Regions from separate parts of the Lentzea sp. NPDC058436 genome, predicted to be linked through region 2. Evidence: riboswitches for the same ligand, from Rfam matches in the RefSeq annotation. Region 2 holds a riboswitch; each other region holds the start of a gene.
What was found. A riboswitch is a leader RNA that binds a small molecule or an ion and turns the genes downstream of it on or off. The one in region 2 is predicted to bind glycine.

Region 1 (6,261 bases), on a different contig from region 2:
GAGGTCCAGATCGGCAAGTTCCGCCTCGTCTTCCTGACGGGTCCTGGCTCCGCGGGAGCCTGACGCGTGACGGCCGGGCGGCCACAACGCGGGGACTCGAGCATCGGAGCTGTGCTCGCACAGCTTCGTCCCGAGTTCCCCGACGTCACCATCTCCAAGATCCGCTTCCTGGAAGCGGAGGGGCTGGTCCGCCCGGCACGCACCGCCTCCGGCTACCGCCAGTTCAGCGTGGCGGACGTCGAGAGGTTGCGGTTCGTGCTGTCCGCACAACGGGACAGGTACTTACCGCTCAAGGTGATCCGCGAGCAGCTCGCCGCCGTCCCGGAGGACGCGGCGTCGGTCTCCCGGATCGAACTGCTGACCCAGACCGGAACCAGCGCCGACCAGCTGTCCCAGCTGGAGCGCGACGGTCTGCTGCGTCCCGGCCCCGGTGGCCGGTTCACCACCGACGACATCACAGCGCTCCGCACGATCCGGCTGATGACCGGTCTCGGCGTCGAGCGCGAACACCTGCGCGCGGTCCGCGCGGCAGCGGATCACGAGGTCGTCGTGCTGAACTCGTTCTCAGATCCTGAGACGGTGCGGGAATTGGCTGACCTCTTCACCTCGTTGCACACGTTGTTGGTGAGAGCAGGGTTGCGGCAATCATCTTGATCACGTTCTGCCCGCAACGATTGAGCACACGGCCCGCTTGGCGGGTAGCGTCGAACGCATACGCCGGGGGATGCTCGGAGACGAACCGGGTACTCCCCAACGAGTCAGAGGGAGGCGAGACCCGATGAGTGAGATGCGCGTCGTGGGCGTCCGGGTGGAGCTGCCCCAGAACCAGCCGATCCTCCTGCTGCGGGAAACCGAGGGCGAGCGGTACCTGCCGATCTGGATCGGATCCGTCGAGGCCACGGCGATCGCGCTCGAGCAGCAGGGCGTGCGTCCCGCGCGTCCGCTCACCCACGACCTGTTGAAGGACGTCATCGGGGCGCTGGGACGCAACCTGGAGCAGGTGCGGATCACCGACCTGCAGGAGGGCACGTTCTTCGCGGAGCTCGTGTTCGACGGCGACGTGCGGGTGTCCGCGCGGCCGTCCGACTCGGTGGCGCTGGCGTTGCGGGTCGGCGTGCCGATCCACGCCGAGGAGGCCGTGCTCGCCGAGGCCGGCCTGATCATCCCGGACGAGCAGGAGGACGAGGTGGAGAAGTTCCGCGAGTTCCTCGACTCGGTCTCCCCCGAGGACTTCAGGGGCGCGGACACCTGAGTTTCCGGGTGTGTCGCACTGCGTCTCGTTAGGGCACGAGGCAGTTCGTTTGGACGTCCCTCCATCGGACTACTTACGGTCGTTTTGACCGCTAAACGATCACTAAACGTCACCTGAACGTGCTAGTTCGGGTGACGGTGTGACTCTCCACCTGAGGTTGAGGGTCGACACTCCCCGCGCGTCGCGTTGACCTGCCCTCGGACCGGTCCTACCGTCGAACTCGAGTGGACGTCGCCGCGCCGTGAAAGCGGACGCGGCGGCTTGACGGTCATGAGTTTCGTGGCCGTTCCGAGGGGAGGCAGGCGTGGTCGAGGAAGCGCCCTTGAGGGCCGAATCCGGGCTGCAGGGTGAACTGTTCCCGGACTCCTCGCTGCCGGACGAGCTCGTCGGTTACCGAGGACCCGCGGCGTGTCAGGTCGCGGGCATCACGTACCGGCAGCTCGACTACTGGGCACGGACCGGGCTGGTCGCGCCGACGGTGCGGATGGCGCACGGCTCCGGCAGCCAGAGGCTGTACTCCTTCAAGGACATCCTGGTCCTCAAGGTCGTGAAGCGGCTGCTGGACACCGGTGTCTCGTTGCAGAACATCAGGGTGGCGGTCGACCACCTGCGCCGACGCGGCGTGCAGGACCTGGCGAAGATCACCCTGTTCTCCGACGGCACCACCGTCTACGAGTGCACCTCACCGGAAGAGGTCGTTGATCTGCTGCAGGGCGGTCAGGGCGTGTTCGGCATCGCGGTGAGCGGTGCGATGCGCGAGATCTCCGGCACGATCCACGAGTTCCCGGCCGAACGAGCGGACGGCGTCGAGATCGCCCCGATGACCGAGGACGAGCTGACCCGCCGCCGTCGCGAGCGCGCCACCGGCTGACCGGCCCGACGACCGTGGCCGACTGGCGCCGTGGGATGGCCGGTCGGCAGAAGCGAGCGGAACCGCTGCGCCCCTAGCGTTCTCCGCATGACGCACACCCCCTCCTATCAGGTCGTGAAGGTGCTGGAAGCGGCGGCGCAGCGCGCGGTGCGGCTGGAGTTCGGCTTCGTCGGCACCGAGAACCTGCTGATCTCGCTGATCGACACCACCGGGCCCGGCCGCAAGCTCGGCGTGAAGTCGCTGCGGGCCCAGGCGATGGCGCGGGGGACCGAGACCTGGGCCGACGACGACGGCGGTGTCGTTCCCGAGGCTCATCCGGACGTCACGGCGTTGCTGAACGTCTCCTGCGACCGCCTCGCCCTGGAGACCGTGCCGCCCGTCAGCCGTGCGCTGCACGAGTGCCTGCTCGCGGCGTTCGCCCAGGCCGGCGACGGCGTGCTGACCACGACCCACCTCTCGCTCGCGTTGCTGAAGCAGCGTTCCGGACGTGCCGCCGACCTGTTCCTGCTGCGCGGAGTGGACGTCGAGGCGACGGCCGCCGCCGTACGAGCCGATGCCGCGCGACCCCACGCCGAGGTCGAGGAGGCGAGGGCCGTCCGGTTGCTGCGCAAGGCGGGCGCGCTCGAAGGGGACGCCGGCGGCGGGTACGTGCGCTGGCTGATGCGCCTGGTCGCGAAGGGTCAGGGACTGGGCGGCCCGCTGCTGACCGTCGTGCGCGCCGAGGCCCAGCTCCTCGCCGTGGCCGCGAAGCGCGACTTCTCGTCCCGCGACCTCGTGGAGGCGGTGCTGACGGTCGACCACCACCTGAAGGTCGCGGGCCGCAGGCTCAAGCCGGAGTTCGAGTCGGACGGCGCGGCGGCGTTGCGCGAGGCCGGAGTGGACCCGGCGGCGTTGCCGGAAGGCGGTTCGGTCGACCGCGCGGTGGAACGCGCGAAGCTCGTCGCGGCCCGGCGCGGTGACGCCATCGTGAGCACCCGGCACCTGCTCGCGGCGGTGCGCGACGACCCGGCGGACCCCGTCGCGGGAGCGCTCGCCGGTCTCGCCACTGAGACGTAGGTCGCGTCCCTAGCGACTACCCGGGCTGCCTGCGGGTATTCTTCTCGGGTAGTCGCTGAACTCAGGCGGGAGAGACCGGGTCACGAGCCCGGCGCCGAAGGAGCAAGTCCCTCCCCGGGAACCTCTCAGGCATCCAGGACCGCCAGAGCGAGACGCCTCTGGAAAGTGGACTCCCGCAAGGGAATCCCGCCGACGGTGAAAGCCCGTTCTCGCAACGGGTGAACCTCTCAGGCGCCCCAGCCGGGGTACGGACAGAGCGGGGAGGGCACAGGACCAGTGTGCCCGCAGCCACCCCCGGAGGCGTTAGATGACGCAGGACCGCATTCCGCTCGCCGCTCTCGAGCACGGCACCCCGTTCGCCGACCGCCACGTCGGTCCGCGCCCCGCCGAACTCGCGCGCATCCTCGACGTCATCGGCGTCGGATCGCTGGAGGAACTGGCGCAGCACGCGGTTCCGTCGTCCATCCACGAACGCGACCTCGTGCTGGACCTGCCCGCGCCGGCCACCGAGACCGAGGCGCTCGCGGAGCTGCGTGAGCTCGCGTCGCAGAACCGCCCGATGACGCAGATGATCGGCCTCGGCTACTACGACACCGTGACGCCGGGCGTGATCCTGCGCAACGTGCTCGAAAGCCCCGCCTGGTACACGGCCTACACGCCGTACCAGCCGGAGATCTCGCAGGGCCGCCTCGAAGCGCTGCTGAACTTCCAGACGATGGTGGGCGACCTGACGGGCCTGCCGACCGCGAACGCGTCCATGCTGGACGAGTCGACCGCCGCCGCCGAGGCGATGACGCTCGTGCGCCGCGCCGGCAAGTCCAAGTCGAACAAGTTCGTCGTCGACGCCGACACGCTGCCGCAGACGCTGGCCGTGATCGAGACGCGCGCCGAGCCGCTCGGCATCGAGATCGTCGTCGCCGACCTGTCGCAGGGCATCGAGGGCCTGGGCCTCGGTGGCGACTTCTACGGCGTGCTGCTGTCCTACCCCGGCGCGTCCGGTGTGGTGCGCGACCAGGCCGGTCTGATCGAGGAGATCCACGCCGCGGGCGCGCAGGCCGTGGTCGTCGCCGACCTTCTCGCGCTGACCCTGCTGCGCGCTCCGGGTGAGATCGGCGCGGACGTCGTCGTCGGCACCACGCAGCGCTTCGGCGTGCCGATCGGCTTCGGCGGCCCGCACGCCGGGTACATGGCCGTCCGGTCCGGTCTGGAGCGTCAGCTGCCCGGCCGTCTCGTCGGTGTCTCCGTCGACGCGGACGGCTCGCTGGCCTACCGCCTCGCGTTGCAGACGCGCGAGCAGCACATCCGCCGCGAGAAGGCCACGTCCAACATCTGCACCGCTCAGGTGCTGCTGGCCGTGATCGCGTCCATGTACGCCGTCTACCACGGCCCCGAGGGCCTGCGCGCCATCGCGACCCGCGTGCACCGCCTGGCCACCGTGCTCGCCACGGGCCTGTGCGAGGCCGGTCTGGACGTCGTGCACGGCGAGTTCTTCGACACCGTCGAGGTCCGCGTTCCCGGTGAGGCCGCCGCCGTCGTCGAGAAGGCCCGCGCGGCCGGCATCAACCTGCGTCTCGTCGACGCCGACGTCGTCGCCATCGCGTGCGACGAGAAGACCACGCGCGCGCACATCATCGCCGTGTGGGAGGCGTTCGGCGTCACCAAGGCCGACGTGGACGCCATCGACGCCGACACCGCCGACGGCATCCCGGCCGACCTGCGCCGCACCTCGGACTACCTGACCCACCCGGTCTTCCACGCGCACCGCTCCGAGACGGCCCTGCTGCGCTACCTGCGCGCGTTGTCCGACAAGGACGTCGCCCTGGACCGCAGCATGATCCCGCTCGGCTCCTGCACGATGAAGCTGAACGCCACCGCGGAGATGGAGTCCATCACGTGGCCGGAGTTCTCGGGCCTGCACCCGTTCGCGCCCGTCGAGGACGCGCGCGGCATGCTGAAGATCGTGTCGGACCTGGAGGCCTGGCTCGCCGAGGTCACCGGCTACGACGCCGTCTCGCTGCAGCCCAACGCCGGTTCGCAGGGTGAGTTCGCCGGTCTGCTCGCCATCCGCGCGTACCACCGCGCCAACGGCAACGCCGCCCGCGACGTCTGCCTGATCCCGTCGTCCGCCCACGGCACCAACGCCGCGTCCGCCGTCATGGCCGGCATGCGCGTCGTCGTCGTGAAGTGCGACGACAAGGGCAACATCGACATGGGCCACCTGCGCACCACGGTCGCCGAGCACGCCGACGACCTGGCCGCGATCATGATCACCTACCCGTCGACCCACGGCGTGTACGAGGACACCGTCCGCGAGGTCTGCGGCCTGGTCCACGACGCGGGCGGCCAGGTGTACGTCGACGGCGCGAACCTCAACGCCCTCATCGGGTTGGCGAGGTACGGCAAGTTCGGCTCGGACGTCTCGCACCTGAACCTGCACAAGACGTTCTGCATCCCGCACGGCGGCGGCGGCCCCGGCGTCGGCCCGATCGGCGTCCGCGAGCACCTCGCGCCGTTCCTGCCGAACCACCCGCTGCAGCCCACCGCGGGCCCGGCCACCGGCGTCGGCCCGATCTCCGCGGCCCCGTGGGGTTCCGCGTCGATCCTGCCGATCTCGTGGGCGTACGTGCGCATGATGGGCGGCGACGGCCTGCGCCGCGCGACCCTGACGGCCGTGGCCGCCGCGAACTACGTGGCACGGCGCCTGGACGAGCACTACCCGGTCCTCTACACCGGCGAGGGCGGCTTCGTGGCCCACGAGTGCATCCTCGACCTGCGCCCGATCACCAAGGCCACCGGCGTGACGGTGGACGACGTCGCGAAGCGCCTCGCCGACTACGGCCTGCACGCCCCGACCATGTCGTTTCCGGTCGCCGGCACGCTGATGGTCGAGCCGACCGAGTCCGAGGACCTGGGCGAGATCGACAGGTTCATCAACGCCATGATCGCCATCAAGCACGAGATCGACCGCGTCGGCGCCGGCGAGTGGCCCGTCGAGGACAACCCGCTGCGCAACGCCCCGCACACCGCGGCCTGCGTGACCGTCGGCGAGTGGAACCACCCGTACACCCGCGAGGAGGCCGTC
Region 2 (6,261 bases):
GCGTCCCCCCAAAAGGAAGACCCCCTGAGCCCAAACGCTACTCAGGGGGTCCGACAAGATCAGAAAACACAGAACACGGCGCTCAAACCGCGAACCCAGCCCGAACGCCAACCCGGTCAGCACGCCGCCGAGATCAGAGCCTCACCGAGATCAGCACACCACCGCGCTCAACACCACAGGAATCAGAGCGTCGAGTACAGCGGGTGCTTCGCAGCCAGCACCTCAACCCGCCCCCGCAACTCCTCAACCGCAGCACCAGGCTTCAAAGCCTCGGCGATCACATCCGCGACCTCGACGAAATCCACCTCGCCGAACCCACGCGTGGCAAGCGCCGGCGTACCGATCCGCAGCCCGGACGTCACCATCGGCGGACGCGGGTCGTTCGGAACGGCGTTGCGGTTGACCGTGATCCCGATCTGGTGCAGCACGTCCTCGGCCTGCTTGCCGTCCAACTCGGACGAGACCAGGTCCACGAGAACCAGGTGCACGTCGGTGCCCCCGGTCAGCACCTTCACGCCGGCATCGGCGACGTCGGCCTGCGACAGCCGGTCGGCCAGGATCCGCGCGCCTTCCAGCGTACGGCGCTGGCGGTCGGCGAACTCCGGCGACGCGGCGTGCTTGAACGCCACTGCCTTGGCCGCGATCACGTGCTCCAGGGGGCCGCCCTGCTGGCCTGGGAAGACCGCCGAGTTGATCTTCTTGGCGATGTCCGCCTCGTTCGACAGGATCACGCCGCCGCGGGGGCCGCCGAGGGTCTTGTGGGTCGTGGTCGTCGTGACGTGCGCGTGCGGCACGGGCGACGGGTGCAGGCCCGCGGCCACCAGGCCGGCGAAGTGCGCCATGTCGACCATCAGGTAGGCCTCGACCGAGTCCGCGATGCGGCGGAACTCCGCGAAGTCCAGCTGGCGCGGGTAGGCGGACCAGCCCGCGACGATCAGCTTCGGGCGGTGCTCGGTGGCCAGGCGCTCGACCTCGGCCATGTCGACGCGGCCGTCCGAGTCCGCGACGTGGTACGGGACGACGTTGTAGAGCTTGCCCGAGAAGTTGATGCGCATGCCGTGCGTCAGGTGGCCGCCGTGCGCGAGGTCCAGGCCCAGGATCGTGTCGCCGGGCTGGAGGAGCGCGAACATGGCGGCGGCGTTGGCCTGCGCGCCGGAGTGGGGCTGGACGTTCGCGAAGCCGGCGCCGAAGAGCGACTTGATGCGCTCGATGGCGAGGCGCTCTACGACGTCCACGTGCTCGCAGCCGCCGTAGTAGCGGCGGCCGGGGTAGCCCTCGGCGTACTTGTTGGTCAGCACCGAGCCCTGGGCCTGGAGCACCGAGACGGGCGTGAAGTTCTCCGAGGCGATCATCTCGAGAGTGCCCTGCTGGCGTGCCAGCTCGGCCGCAACGGCCTCGGCCACCTCGGGGTCGTACTCCGCGAGGGAAGCGTTGAACTGGTCGGACATCTGGAAGATCTCCCTACTTGGCGCGCTTGTAGAACGGAAGTGCGACGACCTCGACCGGCTGCTTCTTGCCGCGGACGTCGACCAGCAACTGGGTGCCCGGCTCGGCACTGGCACGGGTCACGTAGGCCATGGCGACGGAGTAGCCGAGGGTCGGGGACAGCGCGCCCGACGTCACCTCGCCCACGACCTCGTCGCCGTTGAGCACCGCGTAGCCGTGGCGCGGGGCGCGGCGCTCGGGGGTCTTCAGGCCGACCAGGACCGAGTCCACACCGGACTCGGCGACCTTGGTCAGGGCGTCGCGGCCCACGAAGTCGCCAGGCTTGTCGAGCTTCACGACGCGGCCCAGGTTCGCGTTGTACGGCGAGAGCGACGTCGTCAGCTCGTTGCCGTACAAGGGCATTCCGGCTTCGAGACGCAACGTGTCGCGGCAGCCGAGACCGCACGGCTTGAGCTCGTGCGCCTCGCCCGCGGACAGCAGCGCGGCCCACACGGCGGGTGCGTCGGCGGGTGCCACGAAGAGCTCGAAGCCCTCCTCGCCGGTGTAGCCGGTGCGGGCGAGCAGCGCTTCGACGCCGGCCACCGTGGACGGGTAGGAGGCGTAGTACTTGACCGTCGACAGGTCGGTGGAGGTCAGCCCCGAAAGGATCTCGACCGACTTCGGACCCTGGATCGCGATCAACGCGTAGTCGGTCGACCTGTCGGTGACGACGGTGTCGAAGCCGGCGGCACGCTCGACGAGGGCTTCGGCCACCACTGAAGCGTTGGAGGCGTTCGCGACGACCATGAACTCCTCGTCGCCGAGGCGGTACACGATCAGGTCGTCGATCACGCCGCCGTCGGCCTGGGTGATCATCGTGTAGCGCGCCTTGCCGACGGCCAGCGCCGAGATGTGGCCCACCAACGCGTAGTCGAGGGCCTCGCCCGCGGCCGGGCCGGTCAGCACGATCTCACCCATGTGCGTGAGGTCGAACAGGCCCGCGGTCGTGCGCACCGCGTGGTGCTCCGCAAGTTCGGACGAGTAGCGCAGCGGCATCCGCCAGCCCGCGAAGTCGGTGAACATCGCGCCGAGCTGCTCGTGCTCGGCGTTCAGAGGCGTGAGGCGGGACATCAGAACGCTCCTCCAGGGTGCGCCGAAGAGCCGGACGCGGCCGGCTGAGGCATCAGAAGAATGACACGGTCCATCGGAGACTCCTCACTAGAGCGAGCCTCCCCCTCTGTCATGAGCCTGAGAGCTTCACCACCGAAGTGGCTTGCACCGTGGGCGAGGCTGCCGAGCAGCCTGCTTTCCAGAGTTGCCTTCGTCGCGCGGTACTTGTACCTGAGAGATTCCGGGGAGGAGTTGCTCCTTCGGCGCTCCCACCGAAGGGAGCTCTCCCGCGCGACATCAACGGCCGTGTTCAGTTGGTAGCCCCAGACGCTAGCAGGCCAAACGTCACAGTGGCACGCCCTGCGCGGTCTTCTCCACCACCTTGCGCTCCGCCCAGAACGACAGGAACGGCACGGTGCCGGCGAGCAGCACCAGGGCGGTGCCCTTGATCGACCAGCGCAGCTTCAGCGCCAGGTCGACGGAAATCACCAGGTAGATGGCGTAGAGGAAGCCGTGGACCGGGCCGACGACCTTCATCGCGCCGTCCATGTCCGCGGCGTACTTGAGCACCATGGCCACGACCAGGAGCAGCAGGAAGACTCCGACCACGTAAGCCATGACCCTGAACCGGGTCAACGCACCCTTCATCTGCCCGCCTTCGCTCAACGACCGTCCCGCGCGTTGAGGTCCGCGAGCATGCGGTTGTAGGCCGCGAGCTCCGCGTCCTCGTCATCGTCGAAGTGCTCGACAGGCGCGGGTTTGACGGCGACAACCGTACTTACCGGCTTCGGAGCAGGCGCAACCGGCTCAGGTGAGAGAGCCGCGTCACGACGCTCACGGGCGAGACGGCGGAACCGCCACACCATGAAGAGCGGGAAGAGGCCGAAGAGCGGCCACTGGAGCACGTACCCGAGGTTCTGGAACGTGCCGCTGGCGGACTCGAAGCGCTGCCACTGCCAGTACGCGAGCCCGCAACAGACGATCAGCGCCGCCAGACAGGCGAACGCGATCAGCACACGCTGGGGAGTAAGGAGGCCGCGCACGACCTCCACACTACTTGGGTGAGGCCTCCGCGAAGAGGAGGCCACCCGTGAGGGGAACTGCAGGGCTCTCGCCTCCGAGAGCCCGTCGACCACTTACGCCACGCCGTCCCGGCGCTGCCTCTGCAGACGTGCGACGCACCAGGCCGCGGCGGAGCCACGACGAAGGTGCTGGAGAACCGTCATCGGTCCCAGGCGCCTCCCGAGATCGGCAGGAGACAGGCCGGCCGCGCGGTAGTCGAGCGCGCGCTGGTCCAACGGGCTGATGCCCGCGTCCCACCACTGCTCGGCCTCGGCGACGTCGCCCACCAGCTGCCAGTAGCTCGCCGCGGCGGCGAGCAGTGCCTCGGGTGCCTCCGGCGCCCGTTTGCGCATCGCGGCCACGTAGGCCGGATCCGCCGAGTCGACCTTGACCAAGCCACGCGACCCACTCCTGCCGCCCCGCTGGACGGGGATGCCAGGCGCCGAGGGGGGAGCCTCCGCGAGCCACGCGTTCTTGATCCGGTTCACCTCCTGCATCTCTGCGTCATCAGACCGTTCAGCCGCCCACTGCTGCAACAGCTCGTGGACCCCGGAGTCCTCGACCATCAATGCCTCCTCGTCGGTCGGGGATCGGCCATTGCAGCGGAAGGTATTCGGTAGGTCTGACAATCGCCAGACCCTGAATCCCCAGAACACCCGTTACCAGTGCGTGATTGGCCTCATTCCACCCGTCCGGCTCAACGCGAACGGCCGAAGATCACCCTCCGTCACTAGGCGAGAGGGGTGGCCGTCCCGAAGAGGCTCCGGACGAAGGTGATGATCGACTCCGCGCCGTCCCGCAGGAAGCCGAGAGCCGTCTGGACCGCCGAGGCGGACTCTTCTGGCCGGGTGATCAGGAGGAACAGCACCAGCGCGACGCCCGCCAGCACTAGCACCTTCTTGAGGTTCACAGGTACCTCTCCGTCCGTGTGGTTCACCGGTCAGGCGGCGGACCGCCCGTGTCACCCGTCATGGTCCCTCATTCACCCTTGCGATGAACAACGACCACGCCCAACTCGCCCTAAGATCCACCAGCGACGCACGCCTGCAGGACGGCCAACGTCACCCGAATGGCGGCTAAAGAGGGGCGTCAACAGCGCCGATGTCCTGGGCACGAGGTGAACACGAGGACCCTCGCATCCCACAGCTTGGAAGAGAGACTGTTGCACCGGGCCTCACCCGGATGCCGAACGTGTCCCATCACGCACCGTCACGCCGTTGTGGCGCAATAAATGCGCTCCCGGGCATTATCCAATTACTCCAGACCGTCGTAGTTCCATAATTCGGGCATCCGCCACACCCATGTCGGCAAGCACTTCCGCGGTGTTCGTCCCCGTCGGAACCGGCGACGTCGGAACGGCGGCGGGAGTGCGGTCGAACCGGGGCGCCGGCGCCGGGTGCAGTGCCCCCGCCACGTCCACGAAGGTGTCGCGGCTCGCGTTGTACGGGTGACGCGCCGCCTCGTCCGGGGTCAGCACCGGTGCCAGGCACGCGTCCGTGTCCCGCGCGAGGTCGGCCCACTCGTCCCTGGACCGCGTCTTCACCGCCGCCGCGATGCGCTCGCGCAGCTCGGGCCAGTTCGCCGGGTCGTTGCGCGAGGGTGCTTCCTCCAGGCCCAGCACGCGCACCAGGTCGGCGTAGAACTTCTCCTCCAGCGCGCCCACCGCCACGTACTGCCCGTCCGCGGCCTCGTAGACGTCGTAGAACGGCACTCCACCGTCGAGCATGTTCTCGCCGCGGCCACCCGACCACATGCCCGCCGAGCGCATCCCGTGCAGGAACGTCGTCAGCAACGCAGCCCCGTCGACCATCGCGGCGTCGACCACCTGGCCGCGCCCGGAGCGTTCCCTCTCGTACAGCGCGGCGAGCACGCCGAGGGCCAGCAGCAGCCCTCCCCCGCCGAAGTCGCCGAGCAGGTTGATCGGGAACGACGGCGGCCCGCCGGCCCGGCCCAGTGGCTCCAGAGCGCCCGCGACGGCGATGTAGTTGATGTCGTGCCCGGCGCGGTCGGACAGGGGCCCGTCCTGGCCCCAGCCGGTCATGCGTCCATATATGAGGCGCGGGTTGCGGGCGAGGCACTGCGCGGGCCCGATGCCCAGGCGTTCGGTCACACCCGGCCGGAAGCCCTCGACCAGCACGTCCGAGCGCTCGACGAGCCCCAGCACCAGCTCGGCGCCCTCCGGCCTGCGGGTGTCGATCGCGATCGAGCGCCGGTTGCGGCCGAGGAAGTCGCCGGGGACGGTCGAGCGGCTTCCCGGCTTGTGCACCTGGACCACGTCCGCGCCGAGGTCGGCGAGCACCATGCACGCGAACGGCGCGGGCGCGAGGCCCGCGAGCTCGACGACTCGAAGTCCTGCCAGCGGCCCGCTCACAGGGACCTCGCGATGATTTCCTTCATGATCTCGTTCGTGCCGCCGTAGATCCGCTGGACGCGGGCGTCGGACCAGGCACGTGCGATCGGGTACTCGTTCATGTAGCCGTAGCCGCCGAAGAGCTGCACGCACTCGTCGACGACCTTGCTCAGCCGGTCGCTCGCCCACCACTTCGCCATCGCGGCGGTCGGCACGTCCAGTTCGCCTCGCAGGTGCTTCTCGACGCACTCGTCGATGAACGCCCTGGTCACGGCCGCCTCGGTGGCGCACTCGGCGAGCTTGAACCGGGTGTT
Region 3 (6,261 bases), on a different contig from region 2:
ACGCAACACCTCCAGGGCGTGCTCGGCTACAGCCCGCTGGAGGCCGGCGTGCGCGTGGCGCCGATGGCGATCGCGCTGCTGATCACCAGCAACACGTTGGGACAGCTCGTGATCAGGCTCGGCGCCGGCAGGGCGATGCTGCTCGGCATGACGATCGTCGCGAGCGGCGTGGCGTTGCTGTCGATCGGCACCACCTACCCGCCGACGCTGGCGGGGCTGGTCCTCATCGGCGTCGGAGTCGGTGTGTCGCAACCGGTCGCGGTCAACGCGCTGATGGGGTCGATCCCGCCGGAACGGGCCGGCGTCGCGTCCGGGCTGTCGGGGACGCTGTCGGAGCTGGGGTCCTCGTTCGGCATCGCCGTCCTGGGCGCGCTGCTGTCGGCGCGGTTCGCGGCCTCGCTGCCGGACGGCGTGCCGGGGCGTTCGCTGTCCGAGGCCCTGCACAGCGGCGCGGACGTCGCGGTGGTGCGCGAGGCGTTCTCGAACGGCATGACCGTCAGCCTCGTGATCGGCGCGATCGCGGTGTTCCTGGGAGGTGTTGTGGCCAGCGTGTTGCTCCGGCGTGCATAGGATCGTCGACGTGGAGAGCGTGTGGTTCAGCAAACCCAGGCCCGGCGGCGGCCAGCCCCTCGGCCTGAGCCGTGAGGTGATCGTCCGCAAGGCGATGGAGATGCTGGACGAACACGGTCTGCAGAAGCTGTCCATGCGCAGGCTCGCCGCGGAGCTCGGCGCGGCCCCCATGTCGCTGTACTGGCACGTGCCGACGAAGGACGCGCTGATCGAGCTGTGCCTCGACGAGGTCTACGGCGAGTTCCCCCTGCCGGGGCCGGACGACGACTGGGAGACCGCGGTGCGCGGGATGATGCACGCGATGCGTCAGATCGCGCACAAGCACCCGTGGTGGGTCAAGAACATCGGCGAGTTCAACAGCATCGGCCCCAAGGCGGTGGCGATGTCGGACTCGATGTTCGAACCGATGCTGCGGGCGGGTCTGCCCCTCGCGGCGGCGGCCAAGTCGGTCTCGACGGTGTCGAGCTTCGCCGTCGGGTACGTCATCGCCGAGGTCAACTTCATCGCCCGCGGCGGGATGGACTCCCCGCCGCCGGACCTGGCCAAGATCGCCGACCTGTACCGGGACAAGCACCCGAACTACGTCAGGATGCTGGACGAGCAGGAGATCTGGTCGCTGGAGAGCCAGTTCGAGTTCGGGCTGGACTGCGTGATCGACGGCATCAAGGCGCGCGTCGCCGCCCTCAGGTAGGCGAAACCCCCGCAGCGATTCACGCGTGCGGGGGCCTCATTCATTCAGTTGGTCTTCAGACGACGCTCTCCAGCGGCGTGTGCGGGAGGCCGGTCGCCTCGGCCACCGGGCCGTTGGTCAGCTGACCGGCGTGGACGTTCAGGCCCAGGGCCAGCGAACGGTCGTCCTTCAGCGCCTGCGTCCAGCCCTTGTCGGCCAGCGCGACCGCGTACGGCAGCGTCACGTTGGTCAGCGCGTAGGTCGACGTGCGCGGGACGGCGCCCGGCATGTTCGCGACGCAGTAGAACACCGAGTTGTGGACCTCGTAGGTCGGCTCGGCGTGCGTGGTCGCGCGGGAGTCCTCGAAGCAGCCGCCCTGGTCGATGGCGATGTCGACGAGCACCGAACCCGGCTTCATGTCCGCGACCAGCGCGTTCGACACGAGCTTCGGCGCGGCGGCACCGGGGACGAGCACGGCGCCGATGACCAGGTCGGCCTCGCGGACGGCCTGCTCGATGGCGAACGAGTTCGAGGCGAGCGTGCGGAGGCGGCCCTGGAACTGGGCGTCGATCTGGCGCAGGCGGTCGACGTTGGTGTCGAGGATCTGCACGTCCGCGCCCATGCCCACGGCGATGGTGGCGGCGTTGACCCCCGCCACGCCGCCGCCGATCACGACCACGCGGGCCGGGGCGACACCGGGGACGCCACCGGGCAGCACGCCGCGGCCGCCGGAGGGCTTCATCAGGCTGAACGCGCCGACCTGCGGGGCGAGCCTGCCCGCGACCTCGGACATCGGGGCGAGCAGCGGCAGCGCGCGGTTCGGCAGCTGCACGGTCTCGTAGGCGATGGCCGTGGTGCCGGACGCGAGCAGCGCCTCGGTCAGCGGCTTGTCGGCGGCGAGGTGCAGGTACGTGAAGAGGGTCTGGCCGGCCCGCAGACGCGGGTACTCCTCGGCGATGGGCTCCTTGACCTTGAGAACCAGGTCACCCTCCGCCCACACGTCGTCGGCGGTCGCGAGGATCTTGGCACCGGCGGCGAGGTACTCCTCGTCGGTGATCGCGGAGCCCAGACCGGCACCCTGCTCGACGAACACGTCGTGCCCGCGGCTCGTCAGCTCGTGCGCACCGGCAGGGGTGAGAGCGACGCGGTACTCGTGGTTCTTGATCTCGCGGGGGACTGCGATCCGCACGATGACTCCTCCGTTCGGTGGCCGACATCTCACAATGTGAGCCAGTCGCAAGGTCATGTCACTGTGCAGATAGCACTATCCGGTACCAGCTGGATTGTTCACTTGGGACAGAGCGACCTGAACGTGGTTCGCGTTCCACGCGCCCGTCCGGCGTTGACACCCGGCGGGGACCGCACATAGCGTGCGCGCCGAGAACTGAACACCGGCCGCGGCGCGAAAGCGTCAGAACCCGAGTGGGAGAGACCTCGACGAACTGGTCGGGGCGCCGAAGGGGCAAGCTCCCGCACACTCTCAGGCAGCAAGACCGCTCGGGGTAGGCAACTCTGCACGGCGGAGGGGGCGCTAGTTGTCCTGACCCGTCACAGCCAGAGGAGTCGCGCCGTGGAGTTCCCCGAGAACCTGCTCTACACCGTCGAGCACGAGTGGGTCGACTGGACGCCGGGCACCCAGGACCCGCTGACCTGCGGAATCACCGAGTACGCTGCCGACGCGCTGGGCGACATCGTGTACGTGCAGCTGCCTGAGGTCGGCACCAAGGTCGTCACCAACGCCGTGTGCGGCGAGCTCGAGTCGACCAAGTCCGTCAGCGACCTCTTCTCGCCCGTCACCGGTGAGGTCATCGAGGTCAACAACGCCGTCGTGGACGACCCGGCGGTCGTGAACACCGACCCGTACGGCGCCGGCTGGCTGTTCAAGGTCCGCGTCGAGTCGGCCGAGAACCTGCTGACCGCGGCGAAGTACGCCGAGCTCACCAAGACCGACTGACATGCGCCTGACTGACCGCTCCACCACCACGAAGGACTGATCAGTGGCGATCAGCGTTTTCGACCTGTTCTCCGTCGGCATCGGACCGTCCAGCTCCCACACGGTCGGCCCGATGCGCGCGGCGGCCATGTTCGTCGACAAGCTCGGCGACCGAACGTCCACAGTGGACCGCGTGCACGTCGAGCTGTTCGGCTCGCTCGGCGCGACCGGGCACGGCCACGGCAGCCCCAAGGCCGTGTTCCTGGGCCTCGAAGGCAACCTCCCGGAGGAGGTCGATCCCGCCGTCGCGGCCGGTCGCGTCGAGGAGATCATCTCCAGCGGACGGCTGAAGCTCGGCGGCACGCACGAGATCGGCTTCGTGCACGACCGCGACCTCGTCATGCACCGCCGCAAGTCACTCCCGTTGCACCCCAACGGGATGAGCTTCGAGGCGTTCGCGGACGGCAAGTCGGTCGAGCACGCCGTCTACTACTCGATCGGCGGCGGTTTCGTCGTCGACGAGAACGCCAGCGGCACCGACCGGATCAAGCCCGACTCGACGCCGTTGCCGCACCCGTTCCTGACCGGCGACCAGCTCCTCGCGCGCTGCCGCGAGACCGGCCTGTCGATCAGCGAGATCATGATGGCCAACGAGCTGTCGTGGCGCACGGAAACCGAGGTCCGCGAAGGACTTCTGCACATCTGGCACGTCATGCAGGAGTGCGTCGAACGCGGCTGCACCGAGCACGGCGTCCTGCCCGGCGGCCTCAAGGTCCGCCGCCGTGCCGCCGAGATGCGCAAACGCCTGGAGGGCGAGCACTTCGTCACCGACCCGCTGCGGGTCATGGACTGGGTGACGCTCTTCGCGCTGGCCGTCAACGAGGAGAACGCGGCAGGCGGCCGCGTCGTCACCGCACCGACCAACGGCGCGGCCGGCATTGTCCCCGCGGTCCTGCACTACTACACGAAGTTCGTGCCGGGAGCGTCCGACGACGGCGTCGTCCGGTTCCTGCTGACCGCGGGCGCGATCGGCGTGCTGTTCAAGGAGAACGCGTCGATCTCCGGCGCCGAGGTCGGCTGCCAGGGCGAGGTCGGCTCTGCCTGCTCGATGGCCGCCGGCGGACTCGCCGAGGTGCTCGGCGGCACCCCCGAACAGGTCGAGAACGCCGCCGAGATCGCCATGGAGCACAACCTCGGCCTCACGTGCGACCCGATCGGCGGACTGGTGCAGATCCCGTGCATCGAACGCAACGCCGTCGCGTCCATCAAGGCGATCACGGCCGTGCGCATGGCTTTGCGCGGTGACGGCTCGCACTTCGTGTCGCTCGACAAGGTCATCAAGACCATGCGGGACACCGGCAAGGACATGTCGGTGAAGTACAAGGAGACGGCACGCGGCGGGCTCGCCGTGAACGTCATCGAGTGCTGAGCCACTCCTCGACCTCTTCTTGAGGCGTGGGACCGGTCCAGCGCAACCACGTGCCGAACGTGCTGTTCGCACTGTTCACGTCCGACCACTCCTCGGCGAGGTGCTCGACGACCTCGTCGGGGAGCGTGTCGGCCAGCCGCAGCCACGGCGTCAGGCTCTGGTCGAGCTGCGCGGCCGCCTGGAGCAGTTCACCGAGGTCGCGCAGGCGATTTTCGTCCGCCGCTGCACGCAGAACGACGTCGGTGACCTGCTCGTACAGCGCGGTGCGTTCCGCCTCCGGCCAGTCCTGCCAGCCCGCCCACGTCAGTCCCATGGTGAGGCGGGAGTCGGGATCGTCGTCCAGCAGACCGATCACCCGGTACCCGAGCCGGCGCCAGGCAGGCCCGTACTCCTCGGGCTCGAAGTGGTCCTCGACCTCCCAGGCGAACTGCCACACGACCTTGTCCGGCACGAGCGCCGGATCACCGTCGAGCAGCGCCAGTTCGGCCTCGGTCCAGCAGAGCCCACAGCCCTTCAACGCGCGTCGTACGCCTTCTGCGCGTCCAGCACGTCGGGCATCCGCGCCTCCAGCAGGTGGATCAACGACAGCAACCGCTCCGCCGTCTCGCGGCCGAGCGGCGTGAGGCTGTAGTCGACCCGCGGCGGGTTCGTGGGCTGCGCGTCGCGGTGCACGAGGCCGTCGCGTTCGAGCGCCTGCAGCGTCTGGGACAGCATCTTCTCGCTGACCCCGTCGACGCGGCGGCGCAGCTCGTTGAACCGCAGCGGACCGTCGACGAGCACGCCCATCGTCAGGCCGCCCCACCTGCCGGTGACGTGCTCCAGCAAGGGACGTGACGGGCACGCCTTCGCGAACACGTTGTACTCCATGTCGACATCATAGCTGGTGGGGACGCTTACTGATAGTAAGTGTGAGGGTTCTCCGCGTCAGGAGAACCCTCACACCGTCAGAACGGCCAGGTGGCGTTCTGACCTGCTTCGAGAAGGGGGACCATGCGGAACGTCGCGTCCGTCAGGCCGCCGAACTCGTGCCTGTTGGCCTTTCCGGTCGCGTACGCGGCGTGCTGGTACCCGCCCAGGTTGAAGCCGTAGATCGGCACGTGCGCCGGCACGACGTCCGAGACGCCGTTGCCGTAGTACCCGGACATCGTCTGCATGTCCGAGATGATGAACACGCGGTCGTGCCGCTTGTACGAGCGCCGCAGCGACCCGACGATGTCGGTGCCGTGCCCGACCTCGCCGATCCGCTCGAGGAACCGGCCGACCTCGCGGATCACCGATGCCCCGCGCGCGACGTCGTGGCGGAACGTGCCGTCCGCGAACCCGACGACGTCGACCTGCTCGCCCTTCGCGCCCAGCGCCACGCCGAAGACCGCCGCGGCCTTGGCCGGGGTGACCTTCGAACGCGCCGAGATCGCGCCGCCCGTCATCGACGCCGAGGTGTCGATCAGGACCAGCGAACGGCCCGGCAGCGCGGGCAGGTTGCTCAACGACGCCTGCAGCGCCTGGTCCAGGGCGTGGCCCCAGCGCAGGCTCGGCGCCGCCTCGTACGCGGACAGGAAGCGGAACGGGAACTGCCGCGAGCGCGCGACCTGGCCGGGGTCGGCCAGACGCGTCGCGACGGCGGCCGCCGCCTCGTCGGACATGCCGGCCTCGTCGAAG

Region 1: it holds a riboswitch for glycine, as region 2 does, so the genes downstream of both, gcvP (aminomethyl-transferring glycine dehydrogenase) here and gcvT (glycine cleavage system aminomethyltransferase GcvT) in region 2, are expected to answer to the same signal.
Region 3: it holds a riboswitch for glycine, as region 2 does, so the genes downstream of both, gcvH (glycine cleavage system protein GcvH) here and gcvT (glycine cleavage system aminomethyltransferase GcvT) in region 2, are expected to answer to the same signal.

What each region holds. Positions count from the first base shown of each region.
Region 1 covers NZ_JBHXLF010000003.1:904,790-911,050, reverse strand. Annotated here, with positions in the region: gene garA (glycogen accumulation regulator GarA) at 1-63, shown strand, start outside; gene ACFWN2_RS18010 (MerR family transcriptional regulator) at 112-654, shown strand; gene ACFWN2_RS18005 (bifunctional nuclease family protein) at 779-1,252, shown strand; gene ACFWN2_RS18000 (MerR family transcriptional regulator) at 1,557-2,123, shown strand; gene ACFWN2_RS17995 (Clp protease N-terminal domain-containing protein) at 2,211-3,179, shown strand; glycine riboswitch at 3,236-3,331, shown strand; gene gcvP (aminomethyl-transferring glycine dehydrogenase) at 3,487-6,261, shown strand, end outside.
Region 2 covers NZ_JBHXLF010000015.1:368-6,628, forward strand. Annotated here, with positions in the region: gene glyA (serine hydroxymethyltransferase) at 183-1,448, opposite strand; gene gcvT (glycine cleavage system aminomethyltransferase GcvT) at 1,462-2,556, opposite strand; glycine riboswitch at 2,653-2,744, opposite strand; glycine riboswitch at 2,745-2,835, opposite strand; gene ACFWN2_RS34370 (DUF3817 domain-containing protein) at 2,881-3,183, opposite strand; gene ACFWN2_RS34375 (hypothetical protein) at 3,198-3,578, opposite strand; gene ACFWN2_RS34380 (transcriptional regulator) at 3,672-4,163, opposite strand; gene ACFWN2_RS34385 (hypothetical protein) at 4,328-4,507, opposite strand; gene ACFWN2_RS34390 (CaiB/BaiF CoA transferase family protein) at 4,844-5,968, opposite strand; gene ACFWN2_RS34395 (acyl-CoA dehydrogenase family protein) at 5,965-6,261, opposite strand, start outside.
Region 3 covers NZ_JBHXLF010000013.1:155,416-161,676, forward strand. Annotated here, with positions in the region: gene ACFWN2_RS33480 (MFS transporter) at 1-570, shown strand, start outside; gene ACFWN2_RS33485 (TetR/AcrR family transcriptional regulator) at 581-1,261, shown strand; gene ald (alanine dehydrogenase) at 1,317-2,429, opposite strand; glycine riboswitch at 2,654-2,746, shown strand; gene gcvH (glycine cleavage system protein GcvH) at 2,811-3,194, shown strand; gene ACFWN2_RS33500 (L-serine ammonia-lyase) at 3,238-4,602, shown strand; gene ACFWN2_RS33505 (nucleoside-diphosphate sugar epimerase/dehydratase) at 4,589-5,119, opposite strand; gene ACFWN2_RS33510 (winged helix-turn-helix transcriptional regulator) at 5,116-5,469, opposite strand; gene ACFWN2_RS33515 (TROVE domain-containing protein) at 5,547-6,261, opposite strand, start outside.